2 regions of the Shewanella sedimentimangrovi genome follow, and region 1 is predicted to be linked to the other one. Evidence: riboswitches for the same ligand, from Rfam matches in the RefSeq annotation. Region 1 holds a riboswitch; the other holds the start of a gene.

What was found. A riboswitch is a leader RNA that binds a small molecule or an ion and turns the genes downstream of it on or off. The one in region 1 is predicted to bind thiamine pyrophosphate.
Region 2: another riboswitch for thiamine pyrophosphate. It lies ahead of JYB85_RS10685 (TonB-dependent receptor); the one in region 1 lies ahead of thiC (phosphomethylpyrimidine synthase ThiC).

Annotation. Positions count from the first base shown of each region.
Region 1 covers NZ_CP071502.1:1,968,166-1,971,584, reverse strand. The annotation lists gene thiC (phosphomethylpyrimidine synthase ThiC) at 1-1,956, opposite strand, end outside; TPP riboswitch at 2,081-2,179, opposite strand; gene JYB85_RS08480 (hypothetical protein) at 2,332-3,419, opposite strand, start outside.
Region 2 covers NZ_CP071502.1:2,449,008-2,452,426, reverse strand. The annotation lists gene JYB85_RS10700 (M61 family metallopeptidase) at 1-236, opposite strand, end outside; gene hinT (purine nucleoside phosphoramidase) at 462-815, shown strand; gene JYB85_RS19070 (PaaI family thioesterase) at 815-1,810, shown strand; TPP riboswitch at 1,914-2,019, shown strand; gene JYB85_RS10685 (TonB-dependent receptor) at 2,070-3,419, shown strand, end outside.

The sequences.
Region 1 (3,419 bases):
GCTGTACAGGGCTCCGCCGGCATCGCGGAAGGCATCGGACATTTTCGCCATGCCGTCCCGGGCAATACTGTGCTGCACAGCTATGGCTTGCACTTCGATGGCCTGGGCTGTGTCATTTGCTCCTGCAGCCTTGGCCGCTTCCAAGCCGGCGGCGTAGTCACGCACGTCCTGGGTGATCTTCATCGAACAGAACTTGGGACCGCACATGGAGCAGAAATGGGCCACCTTGGCCGACTCCTGGGGCAGTGACTCATCGTGATAGGCCCGGGCCGTGTCGGGATCAAGCCCCAGGTTGTACTGATCTTCCCAGCGGAACTCAAAACGGGCCTTCGACAGGGCATTGTCCCGCAACTGGGCGCTTGGATGGCCCTTGGCCACGTCAGCGGCGTGGGCGGCAATCTTATAGGCGATTAGGCCCTGCTTGACGTCTTCTTTGTTCGGCAAGCCGAGATGTTCCTTCGGCGTCACGTAGCAAAGCATGGCGCAACCGTACCAGGCTATCATCGCCGCCCCTATGCCGGAGGTGAAATGATCGTAGCCCGGCGCTATGTCTGTGGTCTGGGGACCCAGGGTATAAAACGGCGCTTCGGCGCAGTGCTCCAGCTGCTTGTCCATGTTCTCCTTGATGAGCTGCATGGGAATATGGCCGGGACCTTCGATGATGGTCTGCACATCATATTCCCAGGCGATTTTCACCAGTTCCCCCAGGGTTTCCAGCTCGGCAAACTGGGCCTCGTCGTTGGCATCGGCGATTGAACCGGGACGCATGCCGTCCCCCAGGGACAGGGAGACGTCGTAGGCGGCGCATAGCTCACAGATGTCGCGGAAATGGGTGTAGAGGAAGTTCTCCTTGTGGTGACTCAGGCACCACTTGGCCATGATGGAGCCACCGCGGGACACTATGCCTGTCACCCGCTTGGCGGTCATGGGCACGTAACGCAGCAGCACACCGGCGTGAATGGTAAAGTAATCCACCCCCTGCTCCGCCTGCTCAATCAGGGTGTCGCGGAACACTTCCCAGCTGAGATCCTCGGCTATGCCGTTTACCTTCTCCAGCGCCTGGTAGATGGGCACTGTGCCTATGGGCACGGGCGAGTTGCGCACTATCCATTCGCGGGTCTCGTGGATGTAGCGACCGGTGGACAAGTCCATCACAGTATCTGCGCCCCAGCGGGTGGCCCATACCAGTTTTTCCACCTCTTCCTCGATGGATGAGGTCACCGCAGAGTTGCCTATGTTGGCATTGACCTTCACCAGGAAATTACGGCCGATGATCATCGGCTCTGCCTCGGGGTGATTAATATTGGCGGGGATGATGGCGCGGCCGCGGGCCACCTCGTCTCGGACAAACTCGGCCGTAATGGGCTGCCCCACCAGGGCACCGAAGGCTTCACCGGGTTTGCGTCGCGTGAGCTGTTCATCCCACCCATCGCCGCTTGTGTCAGCGGCCCGGGCCAGGTTTTCCCGAATGGCTATGTATTCCATTTCCGGGGTGATGATCCCCGCCCTGGCATAATGCATCTGGGTCACCCTCTTGCCGGCCTTGGCGCGGCGGGGTTTGGGCAGCGCATCAAAGCGCAGATGATCCAGCCCTTCATCGGCAAGGCGTTGCTGGGTGAATTGGGAGCTGACACCTTCAAGGACCTCGGTATCATCCCGTTCCAGGATCCAGGGGCTGCGCAGTGCAGCCAATCCCTGGCGGACATTGATCTTGGCGGCCGGATCGCTGTAGGCGCCGGCACAGTCATAAACCCGGATTGCCGGGTTGGGCTCCAAACGAATACTGCCATCTGCGGCGGCAATGCGGGTATCAGTCTGGTGGATCTGCCGCATACCGACCCGGATATCGGCACGGGAGCCCTGCAGGTAGATTTTTTCTGAATTGGGATGGGCCAGCGGCTTGAGGTTTTCAATAAAAGCCTGGGCGGCGGCACGGGTTTCACGACGGTTTGACATAAGCAAGCTCACTCTTTTGAAAGATGAATTTGCTTGTCGGGGAATAGAGAGAAGTTGAGTCAGCGTCGGGAAAAATCCACGGCCATTGCGCCCGTTGGCTTTATCCCAATGATCCCCCATTGCAGGGGGATCCCAGCTTGTTTCCTTCGCAGGTCTTAACCCGATCAGGTTCAACGGATCCCGAATTAACGGTCTCAGCCCTAAGGCACTCCGACAAGTGGCCGCAGTATAACCATGGGCGCAATTAAAACACAAGAGCGTTTATGCGCAGCCAAAAAACACAAATAAATCTAATTTTTAGAGTCTTTATCATATTGTAATTTATAACAATAAATAAATCATGCAATGCAATATGAATGTTGCAATCTAATTATTTCATCTATTTATTTTCCGCCCCATGCGCTCCAGATGGCGATTGATGCCTTCCTTGATGGCCTGTTTTACCTTGTCGCCACCACAGTTAAAGGGGAAGCCGGGGTTTTCCGCATGGGGATTCAGCGGCGTTGGCACCTTCACTATCCGATAGCAGGTATCCCCTTTCTTGATGATGCGATTGGGATCGAGTCTGTGATCTAGGGTACTGGGTTTATAAATATCATCGGCATTGGGCACCTCCAGCACCTCCATGTCCGGCAACATCTCGGACATACCGCCGGGGATAGTCTTGCGGTCTGCATACTCCTGCCCCAGTGTCTCCAGCGCCTGGGCATTTTTGTCGGCAATGAAGCGACTGGCGGAGGTGGAAAAGTCCAGCTTTGGCTGGGCATCCACGGGCGTTCGGGCAAATTGATTCTGCGCTGCCGCTTGCCCGGCTTGCTTTTCCTGCTCCACTTCCGGCAATGGCTCCTGCACCTGTTCCTCTACCTCAGCCACTATTTGGGCTGCCTTTTTAGTCTCCAGCGTTGGCTTGGGATCTGGCTTGGGCTCAGTCTCAACCTCAGGCTTGGCTTCGGCTTGAATGGGTTCAACTTGTGCTTCGTTCGGCAATGGTGCCGAAGGTTCAGGCGGCAATTCAGCAATGACTGGCGCAGGCGGCGCAACATACAAATAGGATTTCAGGGCCGCGGGCTTTGGCTGTTGCTTTGACAGGGATTGGGGTATTTGCCAGTTGAATGTGGACAGCAGAGCCACAATGCCAAGGTGCAGCAGCAGCGCCAGGACGGCAAAGGCCAGCAACTGGCCTTTGCCAAAAATCTTTACCGCCGGCTTTGTCTCCCCTGGCCCTTGCGCTTTTGCCTCATGCGGCAAGTCGGGCAAGGCGTGCTCTGGATGTAAAGGCACTGGATGTAAAGGCACCGGATGTAAGGGCTCTGGCTCATCGCCCCCAATAGCCATGGGCAGTAAAGTGACATTCACGCCCGCGGGATTGAGGATTTGCCCATTAACAGGCTCAGGTTCGCTTGCAAAGGCGATATGCCGGTTTGAACCGGGCGATAGCCGGTCCGCTGGCAGATGCTCGGGCA
Region 2 (3,419 bases), 480 kb from region 1:
GTGCCGTTACAGTCCAGCTGCCAGGTTTGCTTGTCCAGTTGGGTAATTCCGACCTTGTGGCCCGCGGTGCTGGCGCTCAGGCCAATCAGGTTACGGGCGAAGTCGCGCACCATGTAGCTGCCGGGGATCCAGGCGGGCAGGGTGAGGCGCTGGTTTTTCGCCGGTTGGCTCAGCAGCAGGGTAACGGAAAACAGGTGGGCCTTGGGATCGCAGGCGTCAATCTGGTAATGGATCATGGGTATAAATCCTGGGGAAATTCAGTGGCAGCCATGCTGCCAAAAAAGCCGCTGCGACGCAAACGCCGTGCGGTCCGGCCAGCTCAATCCGGGCTGCAAAAGGGAAAAACGTCTTGACCCGTCTGCCTGTGCCGCTCGCGCAAGGCGCTGGCTTGCTATTATAATGTCATTGAATTCTATGGCAGAAGCCTAACTATCATCACTCAGCCCCAGTCGGAGTCCAAGATGGCCGAAGAAACCATTTTCAGCAAAATTATTCGCCGTGAAATTCCCGCCGAAATTCTGTACCAAGACGATTTGGTGACCGCGTTTCGCGATATTCATCCCAAGGCGCCGACCCACATTCTTATCGTGCCCAATCACCTGATCCCCACGACCAACGACGTCAAGGCCTCGGATGAATTGGCTCTGGGCCGTATGGTGACAGTGGCGGCCAAGCTTGCCGCCGAGGCGGGCATTGCCGAGGACGGTTACCGCATTATCATGAACTGCAACCGTCACGGCGGGCAGGAGGTGTATCACATTCACCTGCACCTGCTGGGCGGCGCGCCCCTTGGCCCCATGGTGAGCCTGCGCTGATGAAGGTCAATCCCGAGTTCTTTCCCCTGACCGAGCTGGCCAGCCGTTTTGTCAATCAGCTGGCCCAGTGCCGGCGCCTGGGCTTGTCGGTACTGGAGGCCAGTGAGCACCATGTGCTGATTGAACTGCCCTACAGCCGCGCCTTGATTGGCTATCCGGACACCGGGGTTATCCACGGTGGGGTGATCACCACCTTGATGGACACCGCCTGCGGCTGCGCCGTGGTCTGTGCCATTCAGCAGCAATTCGGTTCGCTGGAGATTTCACCCACCCTGGATCTGCGGGTGGACTATATGCGCCCGGCCGAACCCAACAAGAGCGTCTACGGTTTTGCCGAGTGTTACCGCCTGTCATCCAACATCGCCTTTACCCGCGCCATCGCCTACCAGGACAGCATAGATAAGCCAATCGCCCATGCCGTGGGCGCCTTTATGCGGATCAGTCCGGAAATGGTGGGTGAGAAGTTCCGCCAGGCGCTGCTGGAGCCTGGGCATGTGCTGGGGCCACAGGTGCAAAGCCTGCAGGCCGAAGCCCAGAAACCCGGGGATGGCGCGGCCGCGGCCCTGGATGTGAAGCAGATAGTGCGTCAGGTAACCGAACTTAACGACTTCAGCCCCCTGCTGGAGCAGGTGCCCTATGCCCGCTTTATCGGCATGGAGGCTTCGCGCTTTGGTGATGAACTGGTGTTCCGCCTGCCGGCCAAAGACACCAACATAGGCAATCCCGTGGTACCGGCTATCCACGGCGGTGTGATTGCCGGCTTTATGGAAATGTCTGCCATAGTGCAGCTGATGGTGTTTATGCAGACCTCCAGGGTGCCCAAGGTGGTGGATTTCTCCATCGACTACCTGAGGGCCGGTTACCACAAGGATACCTTTGCCGAGTGCCGCATCACCCGCCAGGGGCGCAGGGTAGCCAACGTCAACATCAACTGTTGGCAGACCAATCGCAAGCAACTGGTGTCCACCGCCAGGGCCCACTTCCTCATAGATTGAGCGACGGCCTTGAAGTGCTGAAATCGGCGCCGTGACAGGGCGCCGATTTTCATTAATGGCTTGCAACAAAAGTATCACTTTGCTTTTTGACTCGGGTATAATCCTCGCTGCCAAGGGGTGTCTGCCGATTGCAGACTGAGATGTCACATGACAAACCCTTAGAACCTGATCCGGCTGATACCGGCGTAGGAATGGGCCATCTGCACACTTCTAATCCGCTAAAGCGTTGCCGGATCTCAAACCAGACATTTGAGGTCCTATTTTGAGCAAGACATCGTTCAGTAAAAGTTTTTCTTCTCAGCTCCTGACCAAGGCGCCTGTGGCCCTGGCGATTGCGGCTGCCCTGGGCTCGGTCGCGGTACAGGCCGCCGACGCGCCTTCCGACAAGGCCGGTGCCGATCCCGAAGCCATGGAAGTCATGTTGGTGACCGCCGATTTTCGCGGTATTGCGGTGGAAAAAATTCCCTCCAGTGTGACCGTGATAGATGCGCAGAAAATCGAGGATGAGGGCGCCCGTCATTTTGAAGATCTGCTCGGCACTGTGGCCAACTTCAACTGGTCTGGCGGTACTTCCAGACCCCGCTATTTCCAAATTCGCGGTGTTGGCGAGCAGGAAGAATACAAGGGCGCGCCCAACTCCTCCATCGGCTACCTGATTGATGATATCGACCTGTCGGGTCTGGGTATGGTGTCCAGTATGTACGACATGCAGCAGGCGGAAGTGCTGCGCGGCCCCCAGGGAACCCGCTACGGCGCCAACGCCCTTGCCGGTCTGATTTACCTGAAAAGCAAGGACCCCACAGAGACCTTTGAGCACGGCGCCAGGGTGTCGCTGGGTAATGACAATCTGCGCACCTTCAGCGGTTTCAGCTCAGGCCCCATGATGGACTCGGGGGAACTACTGTATCGGGTGGCACTGGAGAAGCATTATCAGGACGGCTTCCGGGACAACCCGTATCTGGGACGCAGCGACACCAACGAACGTGACGAACTGTCGCTGCGGGCCAAGCTGCGCTGGTATGCCAGCGACACCACCCAGGCCGATCTGGTGCTGATGCACGCCAACTTTGACAACGGTTACGATGCCTGGACGTTGGACAACAATGGTTTCGATACCCTCACCGATGCGCCGGGCACAGACAATCAGCGCAGCACAGGCATAGGCCTCAAGCTGCATTTCACCGATATTGAGGGGGCCGAACTGACCTCGCTCACATCCTACGCCGCCACCGATCATCACCATGGCTATGACGGCGACTGGGCCAACCCCGAATTCTGGGCGGCGAGACAGTGCGTCGATGATTACGATGTCAATGGCAACGGCGACTATGAGGAGCTGTTGCCCTGTCAATACGATTACACTTGGGACAAGCGCGGTGACAGGGCCACAGTGTCCCAGGAATTTCGCCTGACCAGCACGGATGCGGGCCGTATCTTTGATGGCAGCACCGACTGGTTGCTGGGACTCTACGGCATGGATCTCAAGGAGGACAATAACACCGAGTCCTTCTACAACGCTTGGCCCGATGAAATGCTTATCTCCAGCTACGAGGCCCGCAACCTGGCGCTGTTTGGCCAGCTCGACAGCGATCTCGGCCAGGGCTACAAC